3 regions of the Streptomyces sp. NPDC020965 genome follow, and region 3 is predicted to be linked to each of the others. Evidence: riboswitches for the same ligand, from Rfam matches in the RefSeq annotation. Region 3 holds a riboswitch; each other region holds the start of a gene.

Evidence for each region. Region 3 has a riboswitch for cyclic di-AMP ahead of ACH4S7_RS15270 (transglycosylase SLT domain-containing protein). Riboswitches for the same ligand answer to the same signal wherever they lie in the genome.
Region 1: it holds a riboswitch for cyclic di-AMP, as region 3 does, so the genes downstream of both, ACH4S7_RS13850 (M23 family metallopeptidase) here and ACH4S7_RS15270 (transglycosylase SLT domain-containing protein) in region 3, are expected to answer to the same signal.
Region 2: it holds a riboswitch for cyclic di-AMP, as region 3 does, so the genes downstream of both, ACH4S7_RS28255 (transglycosylase family protein) here and ACH4S7_RS15270 (transglycosylase SLT domain-containing protein) in region 3, are expected to answer to the same signal.

The regions. Positions count from the first base shown of each region.
Region 1 covers NZ_JBIRRE010000003.1:772,301-779,460, forward strand. Annotated here, with positions in the region: gene ACH4S7_RS13830 (RNA polymerase sigma factor) at 1-272, shown strand, start outside; gene ACH4S7_RS13835 (MerR family transcriptional regulator) at 367-1,116, shown strand; tRNA gene ACH4S7_RS13840 (tRNA-Met) at 1,238-1,311, shown strand; gene ACH4S7_RS13845 (PP2C family protein-serine/threonine phosphatase) at 1,526-2,827, shown strand; cyclic di-AMP (ydaO/yuaA leader) riboswitch at 3,037-3,193, shown strand; gene ACH4S7_RS13850 (M23 family metallopeptidase) at 3,205-4,200, shown strand; gene ACH4S7_RS13855 (PrsW family intramembrane metalloprotease) at 4,483-5,892, opposite strand; gene trmB (tRNA (guanosine(46)-N7)-methyltransferase TrmB) at 6,074-6,922, opposite strand.
Region 2 covers NZ_JBIRRE010000010.1:241,285-248,444, reverse strand. Annotated here, with positions in the region: gene ACH4S7_RS28265 (septum formation initiator family protein) at 1-111, opposite strand, end outside; gene eno (phosphopyruvate hydratase) at 390-1,676, opposite strand; gene ACH4S7_RS28255 (transglycosylase family protein) at 2,023-2,748, opposite strand; cyclic di-AMP (ydaO/yuaA leader) riboswitch at 2,751-2,926, opposite strand; gene ACH4S7_RS28250 (transglycosylase family protein) at 3,186-4,346, opposite strand; gene ACH4S7_RS28245 (cytochrome P450) at 4,460-5,794, opposite strand; gene ACH4S7_RS28240 (nucleoside triphosphate pyrophosphohydrolase) at 5,948-6,967, opposite strand; gene ACH4S7_RS28235 (SurA N-terminal domain-containing protein) at 6,987-7,160, opposite strand, start outside.
Region 3 covers NZ_JBIRRE010000004.1:335,657-342,816, reverse strand. Annotated here, with positions in the region: gene ACH4S7_RS15280 (M28 family metallopeptidase) at 1-877, shown strand, start outside; gene ACH4S7_RS15275 (MarR family winged helix-turn-helix transcriptional regulator) at 1,005-1,535, shown strand; gene ACH4S7_RS15270 (transglycosylase SLT domain-containing protein) at 1,626-2,372, opposite strand; cyclic di-AMP (ydaO/yuaA leader) riboswitch at 2,377-2,563, opposite strand; gene ACH4S7_RS15265 (homoserine O-acetyltransferase) at 2,980-4,140, opposite strand; gene ACH4S7_RS15260 (bifunctional o-acetylhomoserine/o-acetylserine sulfhydrylase) at 4,137-5,492, opposite strand; gene ACH4S7_RS15255 (beta-class carbonic anhydrase) at 5,604-6,092, opposite strand; gene ACH4S7_RS15250 (hypothetical protein) at 6,685-6,978, opposite strand; gene ACH4S7_RS15245 (hypothetical protein) at 7,054-7,160, opposite strand, start outside.

The DNA of each region.
Region 1 (7,160 bases), on a different contig from region 3:
TCGTCCGCCAGACCCCCGAGCCGATGGCCGCGCTGGGCCGGGCCGTGGCCGTGTCGAAGGTGTACGGGCCCGAGGCCGGGCTCGCCGAGGTCGCGGGACTGGCGGAGCGGCTGGCCGGGCACCACCGGCTGGCCGCCGTACGCGCGCACCTGCTGGAGCAGACGGGGGACACGGACGGCGCGCGGGATGCCTACCGGCTCGCCGCGCGGGGCACACTCAGCGAGCCCGAGGCGCGGTACCTGCGGACCCGCGCGGCCCGACTGCCCCGCTGACACCCCGGCCGGGACCGGTGTCCGGGACCGGTACGGATCGGCCGATCGGCCCAGGCTTGACCTTTACGCAACGTCAAGTTCTAGCGTTCAGGTCATGGAGTGGTCGATCCAGGAGATCGCCCGGCGTGCCGGGACGACGAGCCGCACACTGCGGCATTACGGAGAGCTGGGACTCCTCGAACCCAGCCGGGTGGGGAGCAACGGCTACCGCTACTACGGCCCGGAGGCGCTGGTCCGGCTGCAACGGATCCTGCTGCTGCGCGAGCTGGGCCTCGGGCTGCCCGCCATCGCCGAGGTGCTGGAAGGGCAGCGGGACACCGCCGCCGCGCTCCGGGCCCATCTGGGACTCCTGGAACAGGAACGCGAACGCGTCGGGCGGCTGATCGCCTCGGTGCGGACCACTCTCCACAAGACGGAGAGAGGAGAGGAACTGATGGCCGAGGAAGTCTTGGACGGCTTTGACCACACGACCTATGAACAGGAGGTCACCGAGCGCTGGGGGCGGGACTCCTATCGGCGGAGCGACCAGTGGTGGCGTTCGCTGAGCGATGAGCGGAAGCAGGCGTTCCACCAGGAGCAGACCGCCATCGCCGAGGACTTCGCCCGCGCACTGGCGGCGGGTGCCGCCGCCGACAGCGACGAGGTGCAGAGGATCGCCGGACGTCAGTACGCATGGCTTTCGGTCATGGATGCGCCGTCGAAGAGCCATTTCATCGGGCTGGGCGAGATGTATGTCGCCGATGAGCGCTTCCGTGCGGTGTACGACCGGCACGGTGCGGGGACGGCGGAGTTCGTCCGCGACGCGATGCGGAGCTACGGGGAGCGGGAATTGAGCGATGGGTAGCCGAGTGACCCCGTAGCGTCATGAATTTCCATGGATGACGGTGACCCGCGCCACTCGGGTGCCCATGGGGGCGGGAGTGGCGCGGGCCATGCTCCGGATGGCGTAGAGTTGGGTTTAACGACGCGGGGTGGAGCAGCTCGGTAGCTCGCTGGGCTCATAACCCAGAGGTCGCAGGTTCAAATCCTGTCCCCGCTACTGAAGATCTGGGCCCGGCACTCATTGCGAGTGCCGGGCCCAGATCGTTTCCGGACCCCCGCCCGTCCTGTCTGCACGCGGTTGCGGGGCCCGCACATCCCCGTATCGCCCAGTTGGACCGCGGTGGCTCGCCGCCCGGCGCCGGTGCCGCCAGCATGAGGGGGGCGCGGAAGCCGTGACCGTGGCCGTCGCCGGACCGGGCAGGAGGGCAGTCTTGGCGCAGCGAGACCAGCCCAACGGCTACGGCGCCCGCCGCTTCGTCCGGATGCTGCCGGCTCTGATGATCGTCGGCGCGGTCGCCTTCGACGCCCTGACCCCCAAGGGGTTCACGGCCTCGCCGATGTTCGCGGCGGCCCCGCTGATCGCCGCTCCCTTCTTCTCCTGGCTCACCACCCTGCTGACCGGGATCGCGGCGACCCTGGGCGTGATCGGCCTCCATATCTACAAGGACACGGTGTACGCGTCCACGTCGTACACCGAGACCGTCACCGTGATCACGGTCTCCGGGCTCGCGCTGCTGATCAACCGGGTCATCCAGCGCAGTAGCGAGCGGCTCGCCTCGGCCCGGGTGATCGCGGAGACCGCGCAGCGGGCCGTGCTGCCCACTCCCGCCGAGCGGATCGGCGGGCTCAGGATCGCCGCGCGGTACGAGGCGGCCATCGCGGACGCGTTCATCGGCGGCGACCTCTTCGCCGTCCAGGACACCTCCCACGGGGTGCGGCTGGTCGTCGGAGACGTACGGGGAAAGGGACTGGGGGCCGTCGAGGCGGTGGCGGTGGCCATCGGGGCGTTCCGGGAGGCCGCCGAGATGGAGCGGTCACTGGTGGACGTCGCCGCGCGCCTGGAGCGGTCGATGATCCGCGAGGCCCAGCGGCGGGACACCCTCGACGCCGAGGAAGGGTTCACCACCGCCGTACTCGCCGAGATCCCGCACGGGGCGGGTGTCGTACGGCTGGTGAACCGCGGCCACCCCGAACCGCTGCTGCTCTTCGGTGACGGTTCCCTCGTGGTGCTGGCCCCCAGCACGCCCGCGCTGCCGCTGGGCCTGGTGGACATCGCGACCTGGCCGGACCGGGCGGAGGAGTATCCGCTGCCCCCGGGGGCCACTCTGCTGCTCTACACGGACGGGCTCTCCGAGGCGCGTGATGCCCGGGGTGTCTTCTACGATCCGGCCGCGTGGCTCATCGGGCGGTCCTTCGCGGGGCCGGGGGAGCTGCTCGACGTCCTGGTCGAGGACGTACGGCGGCATACGGGCGGGGGCGCGACGGACGATATGGCGCTGCTGGCCGTGGCCAGGCCGTCCGAGGAGGGCTCGGAGGGTCCCCCGGGGCCGGCTGCCGAGTCAGCCGCCGGGCCGGCTGCCGAGGTGTCCCCCGAATCGGCCCCCGAGGTGTCTCCCGAGGGCTCTCCTGAGGTGTCTCCCGAGGTGTCTGTCGAAGGAGCGCCGGGGCAGGCCCCGCGGCGGCGGGAGGGGCCGGACCCGGGGGCGCATGCGGAGGCAACACGCTGTAGTTGAAGTGCAGCCCTCCGCATAACATTTGACGAACCATCAAGAGTGTGAGGTTCTCCGAGGTGTAAGCAAGTCGCCCGAATCCGGCCGCTTGTGTCCCGGTTAGACCCACCCGAAGGTGTTAATGATCAACCGGAACAGCTTGGAATATAGTCCCCGTGTCTATTAACGTTCGATAACGCAGCGCGGTCGCCCAGCCGTCGTCAGGACGGCGCCGTGCGCGAGCGCCGAATTCCGCAAGGGAACCGGGGAACCACCAATTGGGGTGAATCGGGCGTCTTCCGTCGAGTTACTCGCGGCGGACGACACCCGTAGGAGACCTTCCTGCTCCGAACCCGTCAGCTAACCCGGTAGGCGAGAAGGAAGGAAAGGAGCACGCCTCAGTGGCGTCAAACAGTCCTGCCCCGGAAGCACCCCCCACGACTGGCGTCTTCAGTGAAGACGGAGCCGCGCGGTCGACCGGGGAGTGGAACCCCACCGCGGACACCGTCCCGGTGCGTGGGCGCCACCGCCAGCGGGTCATGAAGCAGCGCGGCGGCTTCGCCCGCAGCTCCACGGTCCTCGGCGTCGGTGTGATCGCCGCGGTCGGCGCCGGTGGCATCGCCACCGCTCAGAACAAGCCCGCCGTCTCCATATCTCTTCCCGATGTCGGGGCATTTATGTCCACGGAGGAGGAGCCGAAGGCCGCCGAGGCGGACGAGAAGGCATCCTTCGCCGCGATGGGTCTCGCCACCCAGGAGGTCGGCGCCGAGCAGTCCGGCACCGGCGAGGCGCTGCGTTCCCGGATCCTCCTTCAGGCCGAACAGCAGCAGACCCAGGCCGCCGCCGAAGCGAGAGCCGCCGCCGAGCGCGCCGCGGAGGTCAAGGCCAAGGCGGAGGCGGAGAAGAAGGCCAAGGAGAAGGCCAAGGCCGCCGCGGAGGCGAAGAAGAAGGCCGAGGCGGAGGCCGCGAAGAAGGCCGAGGCCGAGCGGCTCGCGAAGAGCTACACGATGCCCCTCTCCTCCTACCTGATCACCGCCACCTACGGTCAGTCCGGGTCCAGTTGGTCGTCGGGCCAGCACACCGGTCTCGACTTCTCCGCCTCAGCGGGCACCCCCCTCAAGGCGGTCGGCTCCGGCACCATCAAGTCGGCCGGCTACTCCGGCTCGTACGGTTACCGCGTCGTGCTGGAGCTGAACGACGGCACCGAGATCTGGTACGCGCACCTGTCGTCGATGAGCGTGGGTGCGGGCCAGAAGGTGGCCACGGGCGAGAATGTCGGGCGGGTCGGATCGACGGGCAATTCGTCCGGCGACCACCTGCACATGGAGGTCTTCACCCCGGGTGGATCGCCGATGAACCCGATGGCCTGGCTGCGCAGCAAGAACCTGAACCCCTGATTCCGTACGGTCCGCCCGTACGGTTTTCTGTGCGCCCGCCCGCGATACCGTCCGTCGTGTCACCAACGGCGTGTCACCAGCGGCCGTGTCACCGAGATTCGTACCGCTGAAAGCCGCACTCCGGCGCCCACACCACCGGCGTCGTTCGTGTGATGTCCCTGTACCCCGGCGGCCCTGGCGCACACCCCCCGACGCCAGGGCCGCCGGTTCTTTCGTGCCGCGGTCCCGGCCGGCCGGCCCGGTGGCTCAGCTTCGGCAGGGTCCCGTCGGCTCGGCGCTGGGTCAGCGTCGGTAGGGGTTGTAGCCCTCGTAATCCCGGTACGGCGGCGGCACCCACACCCGGCCCGTCGCCCGCGCCGCGTACGTCAGGGCCGGTCCCGCCAGCTCCCTCCGCTGCCACATGTGGTGCAGCAATTCCTGTTCGCGCGCCACGAAGTCCGGGCCGGCCGTACCGCGCCGGGCGCGGTGGCGCAGAAACGCCAGCGATGTTGCGAACCGTTGATACTCCAGCAGTGCGTGCGCCGCCGCCGGGCCGTGCGCACGGCGGGCGAAGTCCCTGGCGAGGGTGCGGGCCTTCATCGAGGAGAGCGCCTGCGGAGCCGCGGCGGTCAGCCAGCCGGCCATGGCATAGGCGGGCAGTTCGGTGGATATCGTACGCAGCTCGCGCTGTCGGGTCCAGATCGTCAGCCAGGTCAGCAGGGCGAAGACGGGAAGCATGAACGCCGCGTACACCACATAGAACCCCCAGGGCCCGAAGAACGACGCGGAGCCGTTCCACAGTGCGTGCACCCCCATGGCCAGGACGAGACCGAGCAGCGGCAGCGCGATCCGGCGGATCCGCTGGTGCCGCCCGGCCAGTGCCGCGATCCCGAAGCCGATGCCGGTGAAGACGGTGAACAGGGGATGGGCGAACGGTGACATGACGATCCGCACGAAGAACGTCGCGGCGGTCACCGACGGGAGCCCCGAGAAGCCCAGGTCCTGGTCCTCGCCGAAGGCGGTGCCCAGATAGAGGATGTTCTCGGTGAAGGCGAAACCGGTGGCGGTGAAGCCGGCGATCACGACTCCGTCCACGATCCCGGTGAAGTCCCGCCGCCGGAAGAAGAAGATCAGCACGATCGCCGCTGCCTTCGCGCTCTCCTCGACGATCGGGGCGACGACCGTGGAGCCGAGGGTGTCCGCGCCGGCCGGGTCGGCGGTCGCCGTGGCGATCCAGCGGGTCGCGAAGGAGTTGGCCAGGATCGCCACCAGCGCGGCGGCGAACGCGCCCCAGGCGAAGGCGAAGAGATGATTCCGCCAGGGGCTGGGCTCGACCCGGTCCAGCCAGCGGAAGGCGGCGAGGAGGAGGGGGACGGGCAGGGTGGCGAGCCCGAGGCCGACGAGGAATCCCTCGGTGCCGGTCTGCGCGCGGACGAGGGCGAGGATGACCAGCGCGCAGAGGGCGAGGACCGTGATCAGGATGCCGGCGCGGATCGCCTTGCTGTGCCAGAGGCGGAAGGCGCGACGGGGTTTGTAGCGCCAGCGCGCCCGCTCGGGCACGGCGTCGAACCGCGGCTGCTGGTGGAACGCCGGGACGGCGGGGTGGGCATGGTGCTGGGGCTGGGGAGGCCGCGCGGGGTGGGCGGGGTCGGCGGGGGCCTCCTGGGCGCCTTGGTGGCTCTGGACGGGGTGCTGCGGGACCGGCTCGGACACCTCATGACCCTAACGACGCCCACTGACAACCGGCGACGCCATTACCGGGCCGTCGACTTCCCCCGGGGCCGTTGGCCCTGGGGGCCCTGACCCATCCGGCCCTGACCCATCCGGCCCTGACCTGTCCGTCCTGGTTAGTCCGGTCCTGGTCAGTCCGGTCCTGTTTTGGCCCCTGCCGGTCCTATCCCTGCGGGTCCTGCTCCTGCGGGTCCTGCTCCTGCTGGTCGTGCTCGTGCTGGTCGAGCGGTGCGTCCCGGGCCACCCGACGGAACAGCAGGTCGTTCACCCGGTGACCCTTGTCGAGACCCTGGCCCTCGAACCGGGTCAGCGGCCGGAAAGCGGGACGCGGGGCGAAACCGCCGTCGTCCCGGGTGTTCTCGAACTCCGGATGCGCCGACAACACCTCCAGCATCTGCTCCGCGTACGGCTCCCAGTCGGTGGCGCAGTGCAGCACCGCGCCGGGCTTCAGACAGCGGGCGGCGAGCGTGAGGAACTCGGGCTGGATCAGCCGCCGCTTGTGGTGCCGCTTCTTCGGCCAGGGGTCGGGGAAGTAGACCCGGAGACCCTCCAGGGAGCGGGGCGGGAGCATCTCGCGAAGGAGGATGATCGCGTCACCGTTGGCCACCCGGATGTTGGACAGGCCGTTCCGCTCCGCGAGACCGAGCAGATTGCCCTGCCCCGGGGTGTGCACATCGACGGCGAGGATGCCGGTGCCGGGGGAGTCGGCCCCCATCTGGGCCGTGGCCTCGCCCATCCCGAAACCGATCTCCAGCACGACGGGCAGCCCGTCGAACATCTCCTCCAGATCGAGGACGCCGTGTCCGTCGATCTCGAAGCCCCAGACGGGCCAGAGCCGCTTCAGCGCGTCCTCCTGGCCGGTCGTGACCCGGCTGCGGCGTGGCTGGAAGCTGCGGATCCGCCGTTCATGATGCGATCCGGCGGGGTCGGCGACGGGCCCTCCGGGGAAGCGCGGCGCGCTTCGGTCACGGATGGGTTCGCTGTTCGGGGTGGGGTTTCGGAGCTTGGACACAGTGCCTTGATTCTAACGGGGGAGTCCGCGCCGGCCCGGCGCCCGGCTCCAGCACCCCGGACTGTCGGATCTTCATCGGGGCGCCGCCCGACCTCGTACCGCCACCCGGCCCCGTACCGCCACCCGGCCCCGTACCGCCGTCCGACCTGGCCCCGGATACCGCTGCCCGGCCCCGTACCGCCGTCCGACCTGGCCCCGGATACCGCTGCCCGGCCCCGTACCGCCGTCCGACCTGGCC
Region 2 (7,160 bases), on a different contig from region 3:
GCGGCGGGCCTGGCGCCGGGTCTGGGAGCGGTAGACACGGGCGGCGGTCTGCTCGCCGAGCAGCCGCAACCTGGTCGCGGTGGAGAACCGGTCACGGTCCTTCGCGGCCATGTCGTCCCGCCTCCCTTCCCCCGTACCCACGTACGGACGTCCCCGGACACGGTACGGGACCGTGGCCGAGGACGTCCGGACGACTGGCTGCGCACCCCCCGGCGGCTGACCTTGATCAACCGTCGGGAGGTGCGTCGCTCGACCGCCGTGGGAGACCGGCCGGCCGGGAGGACCCGGCGATCGGTCCGTGCGGGTCCGGCCCTGTGGATCAACCCTTGCGGATCAACCCCGGTGGATCAGCCCTTGCGGATCAGCGCTCGCGGATCAACCCGTGCGGATCAGCCCTTGAAGCGGGGGAACGCGCTGCGCCCGGCGTACACCGCGGCGTCGTCGAGGATCTCCTCGATGCGCAGCAGCTGGTTGTACTTGGCGACGCGCTCCGAGCGCGCCGGGGCGCCGGTCTTGATCTGACCGCAGTTGGTGGCGACGGCGAGGTCCGCGATGGTGACGTCCTCGGTCTCACCGGAGCGGTGGGACATCATGCACTTGAAGCCGCTGCGCTGGGCCAGCTCGACCGCGTCGAGGGTCTCGGTCAGCGAACCGATCTGGTTGACCTTGACGAGCAGGGCGTTGGCCGAGCCCTCGTCGATGCCGCGGGCCAGGCGCTCCGGGTTGGTGACGAAGAGGTCGTCGCCGACGATCTGGACCTTGGCGCCCAGCTTGTCGGTGAGGACCTTCCAGCCGGCCCAGTCGTCCTCGAAGAGCGGGTCCTCGATGGAGACCAGCGGGTAGGCCGCGACCAGCTCCTCGTAGTACTCGGTCAGCTCGGCGGCGGAGAGGGACTTGCCCTCGAAGTTGTACGAGCCGTCCTTGTAGAACTCGGAGGCGGCGACGTCGAGCGCGAGCGCGATGTCCTTGCCGGGGACGTAACCGGCCTCCTTGATGGCCTCAAGGATCAGGTCGAGCGCGGCGCGGTTGGAGTCGAGGTTCGGCGCGAAGCCGCCCTCGTCGCCGAGGCCGGTGGAGAGGCCCTTCTGCTTCAGCACCTTCTTGAGGGTGTGGTAGACCTCGGTGCCCCAGCGCAGCGCCTCGGAGAAGGATTCGGCGCCGATGGGCGCGATCATGAACTCCTGGATGTCCACGTTGGAGTCGGCGTGCGAGCCGCCGTTCAGGATGTTCATCATCGGAACGGGCAGCAGGTGCGCGTTCGGGCCGCCCAGGTAGCGGAAGAGCGGCAGGTCGGACGCCTCGGACGCGGCGTGCGCCACGGCGAGGGAGACGCCGAGGATGGCGTTGGCGCCGAGCGAGGACTTGTCCGGGGTGGCGTCCAGGTCGAACATCGCCTGGTCGATCAGCCGCTGCTCGGTGGCGTCATAGCCGACGAGCTCCGGGCCGATCTGCTCGATGACGGCGAGGACGGCCTTCTCGACGCCCTTGCCCTGGTAGCGGTTCGGGTCACCGTCGCGGAGCTCAAGGGCTTCGAACGCACCGGTGGAGGCGCCGGACGGAACTGCAGCACGACCCGTGCTGCCGTCGTCGAGGCCAACCTCGACCTCGACCGTGGGGTTGCCTCGGGAGTCCAGGATTTCCCGGGCTACGACGACGTCGATGGACGGCACTAGCATCTCCTTCTGGGATGTGACGCTTGGAGTGCAGGGTCTCTTTGGCCTTGCGCCACGAGCCTAACCGGCGGTGGGGCACCGACCGGCCGGTTGCCCGCCCGCTGGGACGAAAAACGCCGTGAACGGCCGCGGCGGGGGACAAAAAGAACGATGTCTACCGGTCGGTAGGAGTCGGGCGGGCGTCCGCCCGGCCGGGAGACAGAGAGAAACCCCGGTCCGGCGCGTACGGGGGAAGCGCGCCGGACCGGGGTGGCCCATTCGGCCCCGAGGGGCCCGGGGCCCGCTCCGGGTGTCGTTCCGGAGCGGCCCCGAGACCTGTCTCGGGTGTCGGCCCCGGGGGGCCGTGGGGTCAGCCGAGGTGGAGCTGCTGACCCGGGTAGATCACATCGGCGTCGTCGACGATGTCCTTGTTCAGCTCGAACAGCTTGGCCCAGCCGCCGCCCACCTTCTCGGCGGTGGCGATCGTGCTGAGGGTGTCGCCGGCCTTCACCTGGTACTCGCCGTCGCCCTTCTGGAAGCCCTTGGCCGGAGCCGGGGCCGCGGACGGGGCGGGGGCGGCGGAGCGCTCGGAGCGGGTGGTCGGGGCCTCGGCGCGCTTCTGCTGCGGCTGCGCCTGACGCTCGGACTTCTGCTCGGCCTTCGGCTGCGACTTCTGCTGGCTCTGCTGCTGCGGCTGCTGCTCGGTCGAGCCGCCGCCGTAGGTGGCCTGGGAGAGGTTCACACCACAGTTCGGCCAGGCGCCCTTGCCCTGACCGTCGAGGACCTTCTCGGCGATCCGGATCTGCTGCGACTTCGACGCCTTGTCGGCGGTGGAGGCGTACGCGGTGCCGCCGTAGCCGGCCCAGGTGGAGGCCGAGAACTGGAGGCCGCCGTAGTAACCGTTGCCGGTGTTGATCGACCAGTTGCCGCCGGACTCGCACTGGGCGACGGCGTCCCACTCGCTGGCGGTCGCGGCGGAGGCCGAGGTGGCGCCCATCAGCGGGGCGGCGACGGCGGCACCGGTGACACCGGCGAGCGTGGCGATACGGGTGGCCTTGGAGGGGCGGCGGTGCTTGCCCTTGCCGGAAAACAGCATGGTGGTCTCCTCACCGACGCCTACGAGGTGAGCTGTCGGGTTCGGGCCAAGTGAGTTGCCCGGCCGCGCGTCCTAGCGCGCGGCTTCACCCCTAGCCGGGTGGCCCACCGTCATCCTCAACGGCCGGGTCCGGCGCTTACCTTGGGTCCCCCGCTCCTGCCTTCGGCGCACTGAGCGTCGAGTACTCCCCCCGACCGACGGCAGGATTCGGCGTGACGGTCGATGGTGCCCGCGGTGGCGAGCGGTTCAGACCGTAGCCACAGTTCTCCCCGATGTTCAAAGATGAACATCGGGGAGAAATCGCCCATCCCGCTCGACCGAGAACGCACATTTCCGCAGGTCGAGCGCGGAATGACCAGTTCCAGCGGAGCCGTCGAGTCCATTTCGGCAAAGAGACCCTTGTCTCACTTCCGCAAAATTGGACAAAGGAGGACTAACTACCCCTGTTTTGCGTCGAGATCGAGGCTCTGACCGGGGTGGATGAGGTCGGGGTCGGAGCCGACGGCGGTCCGGTTCTTCTCGTACAGCGCGTTCCAACCGCCGTCGAGCTTCCGCTCCTCCGCGATGGCCCAGAGGCTGTCACCGGGCTGGACGGTGTACGAGGTGGGTGAGGCGCCCGCGCCACCGGCCGTGCCCTTGACGACCTCCACCTTCTTGTCGCCGGGCACCGTGGCGCCCACGGCGCCGTCACGGGCCGCGCCGGCACCGCGGGAGGCATGGCCGGGATCGGCCGCCCGCCGCTCGGCGGCCTCGTTGGCGGGCGACGGGGTGCCGGATGCGGTGCCGCCCGGCTCGGCGGCCTCGGTGGCCGGAGGCGGGGTGCTCGACCCGGGCACGCCCGCAGAATCCGCGGAATCCGCAGCGCCGGTCGTGCCCTCAGGCTTCTTGGTCGGCTCATCGGCGGGCTCGCCCCGGTGCTTTCCGGCACCGGCCGTCGCGGCGGCGGCGCGGTCGGCGCCGCTGCCGACGCCCTGGGTCGGGCCGGCGCCCGGGGTGGTCGACCCGGTGGCGGGCTTCGGCGTCGTCGTCGCCCCGCCCTTCTGGCCCGGGGCGGAGGGCGTCGCGGAGGCGCCACCGCTCGTCCCGTCCGTCTCGGACCGGCCCGTGGCGGCGCCCTTGTCCGTACCGGTGCTCTTGTCCGTGCCCGTGCCCGTGCTCTTGTCCGTGGCCTTGCCGGTGCCCGTGCCCGTGCTCTTCCCGGTGCCCTTCTCCGTGCCGGTGGCTCTGTCCGTGAGCCCGGCGATGCCCGCGCACGACGCCCACGCCTTCTCGCCCTGCGCGGCGAGGACCTTCTCCGCGACGGCTATCTGCTGCGAACGGCTCGCGAGGTCGGCGCGGGAGGCGTACTCCGTACCGCCGAACTCCTCCCAGACCCGCTGCGAGAGCTGGAGTCCGCCGTAGTAGCCGTTGCCGGTGTCGGCACTCCAGAGGCCACCGCTCTCACACTCCGCCACCCGGTCCCAGGCGGCGGGCTCGGCGGCGGAGGCGGAGCCGGCACCGAGGAGGGGGATCGCGATGGCCGATCCCGTCACCCCCGCGGCGACGACGATGGCCGGAGCTTGACGGGGTCGGCGATGCCGACCATTCCCGGAGCGCATTCGGTTGCCTTTCGCCAGACTGCTGAGACGATCGTTGAAGGTAGCGGCAGTCGAACGTGTGTCACAAGTCGATGCAGCAGAGATCACGCGAAAGTCACAGATGTGACGGGGCGTCATTTCTGGCGGGGTGTGAACTCCACGGGGAGGGTGCGCAGCCCACGCATAATCAGCCCACCACGCCATCGCAAATCAGCCGGATCCGCGCCGAGCCGCAGGTCCGGCAGCCTTCTGAGCAGCGTCGCGAGCGCCGTCTGACCCTCCAGCCGGGCGAGCGGCGCGCCGAGACAGTAGTGGATGCCGTGCCCGTATCCGAGGTGCTGATTGTCCCGCCGGGAAAGGTCGAGAACATTCGGCTCGGCGAACCGCTCCGGATCGCGGTCGGCGGCCGCGAGCACCACCAGAACCGGATCACCGGCCGCGATCTCGCAGCCCCCGATGTCGAGCGCCTCGGTCGCGTACCGCCAGGTCGCCATCTCCACCGGCCCGTCGTAACGGAGCAGTTCCTCGACCCCGGTCGCCAGCAGCTCGCTCTCGCCCGCGTCGAGGGACTCCTGGAGGCGGGCCCGCTGGTCCGGGTTGCGCAGCAGGGCGTACGCACCGTTCCCGATGAGGTTCACGGTGGTCTCGAAGCCTGCGAAGAGAAGGATGAACGCCATGGCGGCGGCCTCGTTCTCGGTGAGGTGTTCCCCGTGGTCACTGGCCCGGATCAACCCCGAGATCAGATCGTCGGCGCCCTCGTCGTCGAGGGCCCCCCGCTTCCGGTGGATCAGTTCGAGCAGATAGCCGCGCATCTTCTTCACCGACCGGGCGACACCGCCGCGCGGCCCGCCGCCGTGGCGGATCATCATCCCGGCCCAGTCGCGGAAGTCGTCCTGGTCCTCCGGCGGGACGCCGAGCAGATCACAGATCGCGTAGATGGGGAGCGGGAAGGCGAACTCATGGATGAGGTCGGCCTCGCCGCGCTCCGCGAACCCGTCGATGAGCCCGTCGGCCAGCTCCTGCACGCGCGGGGCGAACTCGGCGACCCGGCGCGGGGTGAACGCCTTGGCGACGAGCCGCCGCAGCCGGGTGTGGTCCGGCGGGTCGATGTTCAGCAGATGTGTCATCAGATCCGCCTTGCGCTCGCCCGGAATGCCGGTCTTGCCCTTGGCGTGCGCGGACTCGACGTGGTGCGCCGGATTCTTCGACAGCCGCTGGTCGGCGAGGGCCTGCCGGGCGTCGGCGTACCGCGTGACGAGCCATGCCTCCACCCCGCTGGGGAGCCGGGTGCGGTGCACGGGGGCGTGCTCCCGGAGCCAGGCGTAGGCGGGGTACGGGTCGGTGGCGAACTCCCAGGTGAACAGCTCGGGGCTCGCGGGCGGGGCCGCGGGGTCAGGGGTGGGAGCGGGGGCAGGGGCAGGGGTGCGATCGGGGGCGGGGGCGGGCTCAGGGGCGGGGGTCTCACTCACCCCCTGACGTTATCCGTCGCCACCCGGGGGCTTCGAGCGCGCGGGGTCGTACCCCGGCCGCCCCGGGGCCGTGCTGCCCTCTCCTCTATATAGGGAGAGGACAGTCATCTGGGGACATCACTATGAGGGCGACAACGAGGGCGACAGTGGGGTCTACCCCGCGTGGCCCTCCGCCGCCCGGATCGCGTCCCGGTACACCCGCGCCGCTGCCCGCAGCGCCGCCTCCGGGTCGGCCCCGGCCTCCTCGGCCCGTACGGCGAGGTCGAGCAGCTCGTACCCGATGCCGTCGCCCGGCGGGAGCGGGACGTCCAGTCCCGCCGTACGGACCCGGGAGGCGAGCTTCGCGACCAGCGCGAGACCCGGCTGCCCGAGCGGAACGCCGTCGGTGACCGAGTCCCGCTGCTTCTCGACCGCCTTGGTACGGAGCCAGTGCTCCTTGACGTCCTCGGGGGTCTCGGCGGTCGCGTCCCCGAAGACATGCGGATGCCGGTGGATCAGCTTCTCCACGATCGTCCCGGCGACGTCGTCGATGGAGAACGGTTCATCCGCGTCCTCCTGCGCGATACGGGCGTGGAAGACGACCTGGAGGAGTACGTCCCCGAGCTCCTCGCGCAGCTCGTCGCGGTCGCCGTCCTCGATCGCCTCGACCAGCTCGTACGCCTCCTCGATGCCGTACTTGGCGAGCCCCTGGTGGGTCTGGACGGACGACCAGGGGCAGTCGGCACGGATGCGGTCCATGACCTCGATCAGATCGAGGAGACGCGCGCCGGGCAGATCGTACGAACCGGGGAGCAGCTCCAGATCGGGCATCTGGACCCGGTTGGAGCCGGCGAGACGGGCGAGACCGTCGGTCAGCTTCCGCTCGCCCTCCCCGGTGGCGACCACCACGACGGTGGCGCCCGCGCCCGTACCCGCGCCGGCGGCGCCGTCCGCGGCCCCGGGCACCGCGCCGACGCAGGCGTCGACCAGCTCCGACGCCTCCGGGGCCGCGATCTCGACCGTGACCCCGGCCTCGCGGATATAGGGGAGCTGCGGATGTGCGGGGTCTGCGCACAGAACCCGGTCGGCCTCCCGCAGCGTCTGCCAGGCGGGCCAGGACAGCAATCCCGGGGCGACGCGATGGCTGGCGGTGAGCAGGACGATACGGCCGACGGCGGGGGTTTCTGTGGTCACACCTCGAACTTACCCCGGGCTACGCACCGGCCGTCGGGACGGGTTCCGGCTGCTTGGAGACCTGACTGATCCAGGGGGCCTTGTAGTCGCCGAGTTCGAGCTTCTGATCGCTCCAGCTACCGAACCGGGGGTTGACGTCGATCTTCAGCGCCTTGGCGGCGGCGCTGAAGGCGGCGTTCAGCTTCTGCTGGCT
Region 3 (7,160 bases):
CGTCGCCGTCGCCCTCGAACTCGCCCGGGTGACCGCCGGACGCCGTCCCGCCGCGACCCTGGTCTTCGCGGCCGTGGCCGGCGAGGAACAGGGCCTGTACGGGGCGGCCCACCTGGCGCGCGCCCACCGGGAGGCGGGGACCGACCTCCAGGGCATGTTCACCGACGACATCGTCGGCAGCCCCACCGCCGACGACGGCACCCGCGACCCGTACTCCGTGCGGCTCTTCGCCGAGGGCGTGCCCACCTCCGAGACCGCCGCCGAGGCCGCCGTCCGCCGCTCGGTCGGCGGCGAGAACGACTCGCCCTCCCGGCAGCTCGCCCGCTTCGTCCGCGATGTGGCCGACAACGACGCCACCGGAATGCGGGTGCGGATCGTCCACCGCCGCGACCGCTATCTGCGCGGCGGCGACCACATCCCGTTCCTCGAACGCGGCTTCCCCGCGGCCCGTTTCACCGAGCCGGCCGAGGACTTCGCCCACCAGCACCAGGACGTCCGTACGGTGGACGGCAAGCAGTACGGGGACCTCCCCGAGTTCTGCGACTTCGATTACATTGCCCGGGTGGCCAAGGTCAACGCCGCCGCCCTGTGGACACTGGCACAGGCCCCCGGCACCCCCCGCGAGGTCGGCATCGTCACCAGCGGGCTGACCAACGCCACCGAACTGGTCTGGCAGCGTGGCCGGGAGAGCGATCTGGCTGGGTACGAGATCGTCTGGCGGGAGACCACCGACGCCGAATGGACCCATATCGTCCGGGTCGGGGACACCACCCGCCACACCGTGGACCTCTCCAAGGACAATGTCTTCTTCGGCTTACGGGCCGTGAACCGGGCCGGTCTCCGCAGCCCCGTCGCCTTCCCCGCGCCCCGGCGCTGACTCGGCCGCGCCCCCCCGGGGGGACCCCCGCGGCACGGGAATTCAGCCATGTGCCACGGGCCGACACGGCGGGAGAATCCGCCCGGACGGCGATGATCGGGCGGGGGCGACGCGGAGGACGTGACCTATGGCGAGCGACGGCGACCGCGATATCGAGATCGCGACCTGGGTCGGCGGTGCGACCGAGACCGACCGTGAGGGACTGGCGAGCGCGCTCGACGCGGAGCTGCGCGCCCTGGTCTCCCGGACCGTGCTCTTCCATCAGGCGGTCGCGGACCGGCTGAGGATGAGCGTTCTCGATCTGAGCTGTCTGGGCGCCCTGGTCCGGCGGGGGGCCATGAGCGCGGGCGAGCTGGCCGGCGAGAACGGCGTCACCACCGGCGCGATCACCGGTGTGGTCGACCGGCTGGAGGCGGGCGGCTATGTCCGGCGCGCGAAGGACCCGCTGGACCGCCGACGGGTCGTGGTCACTCTGCTGCCCCAGGCGGAGGACCGGATCGGCCCGCTCTTCGAGGGCCTCACCCGGTCGCTGGGGCGGCTCTGCGAGAAGTACGGCGAGGACGAACTCCGGACCGTCGTGGAGTTCCTCCGGGCCGCCGCCCCGGTCACCCGGGAGGAGACCTTGCGGCTCAGGGCCGCGGGCCGCACCGGGGCATGATGCACGGGTGCCGGCCGGGGGCGCTCCGAGGCGCACCCGACCGGCGTGTTCACTCCCGCGAGGGGTGCCGGGGTCGTCGGTGCCGGGGTGTCAGTAGGGACCGAAGACGTTGTCGATCGAGCCGTACCGGTCGGCCGCGTAGTTGCACGCGGCGGTGATGTTGGCGACCGGGTCGAAGCTGTCCAGCGAGGTGCCGGGCACGTGGTACGCCTCGAAGGTGGGGTCGATGACCTGGAGCAGGCCCTTGGACGGAGTGCCGGCCGCCGCGTTGGAGTCCCAGTTGTTGATCGCCTGCGGGTCGCCCGACGACTCGCGCATGATGTTCCGGTGGATCCCCTCGTAGCTGCCGGGGATGCCGTGCTCGGCCAGGACGGCCAGGGATTCCTTGATCCAGCCGTCGAGGTCGTCGGTGTAGGCGGCCTCCGGCGCACTCGCAGGGGCGGCTTCGGCCGCGGGCTCGGCGGCGGGTTCGGTAGCGGCGGCGGGTTCGGCGGCTTCCGTGGTGGCGTCCGCCTCGCTCGCGCCGGTGCTCTCCGGAGCCCAGCCGATGGCCAGCGTCAGCCCGGGGCGGAGCACCCCGGGATCGTCACCGAGCGCCTCGCGATTGGCCTCGTACAGCCACTGCCAGCCGCCGTCGATCCCGTGCTGCTCCGCGATCGACGCGAGGGTGTCACCGGCGACCACGGAGTGGGTCGCCGACGCCGTGGCCGGGGCCGCATGGGCGGTGGTGGCGCCCCAGACTGGCAGGGCGAGTACCGCACCTCCCACTCCCAGGGCCATGATCCTCTTGCCGAAAGAACTGTTTTTGGCGCGGCGGTGCTTACCGTGTGCAGGCATGGTGAATTCCTCTCCGTCGCCTGCGAGGTGAGCTGTCGGATTCGGACTGGAGATGTCCGGCCGCACCGCGATGGCGCGACTTAACCCCAAGCCGTTCGCTGATGGAACGGCGCTTACCTGGTTCCCCCGCTCCTGCCGTGGATGAGTGGGTTCGAGTGCTGGACGGTGGCAGGATTCGGCGGTCCGTCCAGATTTGAGGAGACCGTAGACGAGCGGTCCGTGCGGAACAAGGCGCGAATTTTGATACGCGTCGATTTGGATCAACGTCGAATCGTAGAACTCCGCACTTTCGCTGTTCGTCGAAATGCCCAACTAACTTTCAGGAAAGGGGGATGCGTCATCCGGGAATGATCGAAATGACGAGGAGGAGTGACTCCCGTCACGAATGCTCTTGTTATCCGATGGAAATGATCCGCCGGATGATTTCATGAATGAAATGGGGAATTGCCCGTAAGGGGGAGTTCACGACTTATGGGACCTTGTGCACCTTTTGGGTGGCGCGGGCCGCGCCGAAGCCCCGAGCCCTGAGCGCGGGGCCCCAGGCGCGGACCTGGGGCCGGGGCCGACGGGTGGCCCCCGGGGCCCCCGCCCACGGTCCGTCGCCGTACTACCCTCCGACCAGCTCCGCCACGAGCGCCGCGACCTGCTCCGTCTCGATGAGGAACCCGTCGTGCCCGTACGGGGACTCCACCACCCGCACCCGGTCGGCGCCGGGAATGCCCGCCGCGAGCCGCCGCTGCTGCGCCAGGGGATAGAGACGGTCGGAGTCGACCCCGGCCACCAGCGTCCGGGCGCCGACCCGACGCAACGCGGCCGTCGTGCCGCCCCGGCCCCGACCGATGTCATGGCCGTTCATCGCCTCGGTCAGCACCACATAGCTGCCCGCGTCGAAACGCCGCACCAGCTTGGCCGCATGGTGGTCGAGATAGGACTCCACCTGATAACGACCACCGCGCCACGGGTCCTCCGACCCCTGGGGTGCGCGCCGGAAGCGGGTGTCGAGTTCGGCCTCGCTGCGGTACGTCACATGGGCGAGCCGCCGGGCCAGCCCCAACCCCTCGTGCGGCCCCCGCCCGGGGCCGGCGTCGTGGTAGTCACCGCCGCGCCAGTTCGGATCCGTCCGGATGGCCCGGAGCTGTATCCCGGACCAGGCGATCTGCTCCGCGCTGGCGGCGGCGGTGCTGGCGAGCAGCAGCAGCGCGTCGACCCGCGCCGGGCTGCTCACCGCCCACTCCAGCGCCCGCATCCCGCCCATCGAGCCGCCGACCACCAGCGCCCAGCGCTCGATACCGAGCAGATCGGCGAGTGCGGCCTCGGCCGCCGTCTGGTCCCGGGTGGTCAGATAGGGGAAGGCGCCGCCCCACCGCTGTCCCTCGGTCCGGTACGAGGAGGGGCCGGTGGTGCCCTGGCAGCCGCCGAGCACATTGGGCGCGACCACGAACCAGCGGTCGGTGTCCAGCGCCCGGCCGGGGCCGATCAGCCCGTCCCACCAGCCGGGGGTGGGATGTCCGGGCCCCGGAGGACCGGTGACATGGCTGTCACCGGTCAGGGCGTGCAGGACGAGGACGGCGTTGGAGCCGTCCGCCGCCGGGCGCCCCCAGGTCTCGTACGCCATCCGTACGCCCGGGAGTTCGCCGCCCGCCTCCAGCGGCAGCGGTTCGCGCAGCTCGACCCACCGGCGCCCGCCCGCCGGGTCGCCCTCCTGCCACGCGCCGGTGGCGGGCGGCAGGAGGGCGGAGCGCCGGGCGGCTTCGGTCGGGGCGTTCAGGAGGCGCCCTTGGCCGCGCGGAAACCGGCGTCGAGATCGGCCTTGAGGTCGACGACGTTCTCGATGCCGACCGAGAGCCGGACCAGGCCGGGGGAGGTGCCGGTGGCGGCGAGCTGCTCGGGGTCGAGTTGGCTGTGCGTGGTGGAGGCCGGATGGATGATCAGGCTGCGGACGTCGCCGATGTTGGCCAGGTGGCTGAACAGCTCGACGCCGTCGACGAACCGCTTGCCCGCCTCCACCCCGTCCCGCAGCTCGAAGGCGAGGACGGCGCCCGCCCCGCGGGGCAGATAGCGGCGCGCGGCCTCGTGCCAGCGGTTCCCGGGCAGCCCGGGGTAGTGGACGGCGGCGACCTCGTCGCGCTGTTCCAGCCATTCGGCGAGGGCGAGCGCGTTGGCGGAGTGCCGTTCGATGCGCAGGCTGAGCGTCTCGATGCCCTGGAGCAGCAGGAAGGCGGAGTGGGGCGCGATGGCTGGGCCGATGTCCCGGAGCAGTTGGACCCGGAGCTTGATGGCGAAGGCGCTCGGGCCGAGGTCGGGCCAGTAGCGGAGGCCGTGGTAGCTGGGGTCGGGCTCGGAGAAGTCGGGGAACCGTTCGGAGTGCGCGCCGAAGTCGAAGGTGCCGCCGTCCACGACGACACCGGCGACGGTGGTCCCGTGTCCGCCGAGGAACTTGGTCGCCGAGTGGACGACGATGTCGGCGCCGTGCTCGATGGGCCGCAGCAGATACGGGGTGGGCACGGTGTTGTCCACGATCAGCGGGACGCCGGCGGCGTGCGCGGTGTCCGCGACCCCCCGTACGTCGAGGACGTTGCCGCGCGGATTGCCGAGTGTCTCGGCGAACAGCGCCTTGGTGTTGGGGCGGATGGCGTCGCGCCACGCGTCCAGGTCGTCGGGGTCGTCGACGAACGACACCTCGATGCCGAACTTGGGCAGGGTGTGACGGAAGAGGTTGTACGTCCCGCCGTACAGGGAAGTGCTGGAGACGAGATGGTCACCGGCGCTGGCGAGGGTCAGGATGGCCAGGGTCTCGGCCGCCTGGCCGGAGGAGAGCGCGACCGCCGCCACACCGCCCTCCAGCGCGGCCACCCGCTGCTCGAAGGCGTCCTGGGTGGGGTTGTGGATCCGGGTGTAGATGTTTCCCGGCTCCGCGAGCGAGAAGAGGTCGGCGGCGTGCTGGGTGTCCCGGAAGACGAATGACGTGGTCTGGTAGATCGGCACCGCCCGCGCACCGGTGGTCGGGTCGGGCGCGGTGCCCGCGTGGACCTGCTGGGTCTCGAAGGACCAGCCCTCCCGGGGGGCGGTGGGTTCGTCCGGGGTGTGACCCGCCGTGACCGAGTCGATGGGCTGGCTCATATGCGCTTCCTTCGGATGAGGGTACGGGCGTTGGGTGGTGGAGGTGGGTGGGCTCGTCCCGGGCGGCGGTGAGGGCTCAGCTCTCCCGTCGGCCTCCCGGACCGGAGGGGGTCACTTCACTTCGTTGAGGCGACCGGTCGCGACGTCGAAGACGAATCCGCGAATGGATCCGGTGTGCGGGACATGCGGATTGGCCCGGATGCGGCGGATGGATTGACGGACGTCTTCGTCCAACTCCGGGAATGCCTCCGGGGCCCATGACGGACGAATTCCCGTCTCGTCTTCGATCTGTCGTTTGAATTCGTCGTCGGTGAAGGTGAGCATTCCGCAGTCCGTGTGATGGATGAGGGCGATGCGCGTGGTGCCGAGGAGACGCTGACTGATGGTCAGGGAACGGATCACGTCCTCCGAGACGACACCGCCCGCGTTCCGGATGACATGGGCGTCGCCCTCCCTGAGCCCGAGGATCGAGAAGATGTCCAACCGGGCGTCCATGCAGGCGACGACCGCCAGCCGGCGGGCCGGGGGGAGCGCGAGCGGCCCCGCGAAGGAGGCCGCGTACGTTTCGTTGTTGGCCAGGTATTCGTCGATCACAGACATGTTTTTTCCTCGCGTTCTGGATGCCGTCGGCCGGGCTCCGGAGTCCCACGGAGTCCCCCCGGTCCCCGGATTCCCTCCCGTTGGCAACGTAACGACCGAGAATTCGAACGTGGAAGGGTCAATCCGGTGTTGTCACACGTATGCAATACGCGGGCAATAATCCGTGGCGTGCGGGGCGGCGGGGGCAGGTTCGACCGGTGGTGACTCACCGCGGTCCGTGTCACGCGGTCACGCGGTACCGAAGCCCCGGGGCGGTTCACCTCATGCGGTCCACGTCACGCGGTCGACCCCGGGTGCGCGACCCCGGGTGTGCGGTGACGGGTGTGCGGTGACGGGTGTGCGGTGAACGGTTCATATGCCGGGCGGGCCGGAAAACCGGCCCGGACAGACGCGGGTAGTCGGCGCCGTGGCCCCAACCACGGCGCCGACCTTCCCCCGACCGGACCCTCGCCTTCCCCGTACGAGGGCCCGGTTTCCCCCTTCCCCCCTCATTTCCCCCGTGTGCTCTGTGTGCCCCGTGGTGCCTCGCGGCCTCCGGACGGAGCCGTGCTCCTGGTGCTGTCGCCGCGGTCCCCCCAGCCGGGTGGGACGCTCAGCGCATCGGCACGACGGCCCATTCGGCGGCGACCGCGAGCGCGACGCCCGTGCCCAGGACCGCCGTGGCCACCCTCGTGCGTCCCTGCTGGCTCAGTACGAGCGCGCTGCCCGAGAGGATCAACGCGATGCCGTAGAAGGCCATCGTCAGGACCGAGTGCGTGCTGCCCAGCCGGAGCGCCAGCGTCAGACCCACCGCGACCATGATGACCGTGGAGAGAACGACGCGGACACGGCGTGCCTGACGCGGTGAGAGCCCCTGCCGTTCCGGGCTCGTATCGACTTCTGACATGTTCGGCAGACTATCCGTCCCGTCCCGGGTCAGGCGGCCGGGAGCGAGAGTCTCGATGGTGGCGGTGAGTGGCTGTCAGGCGAGCCCGCCGACGCCGACCCGCCAGAGCGGAGCGGTCCCGGTCAGTTGGCAGGCCATCAGATAGAGCGGAATCGGCGGCGTGTACGGACTGCTGCCGTCGG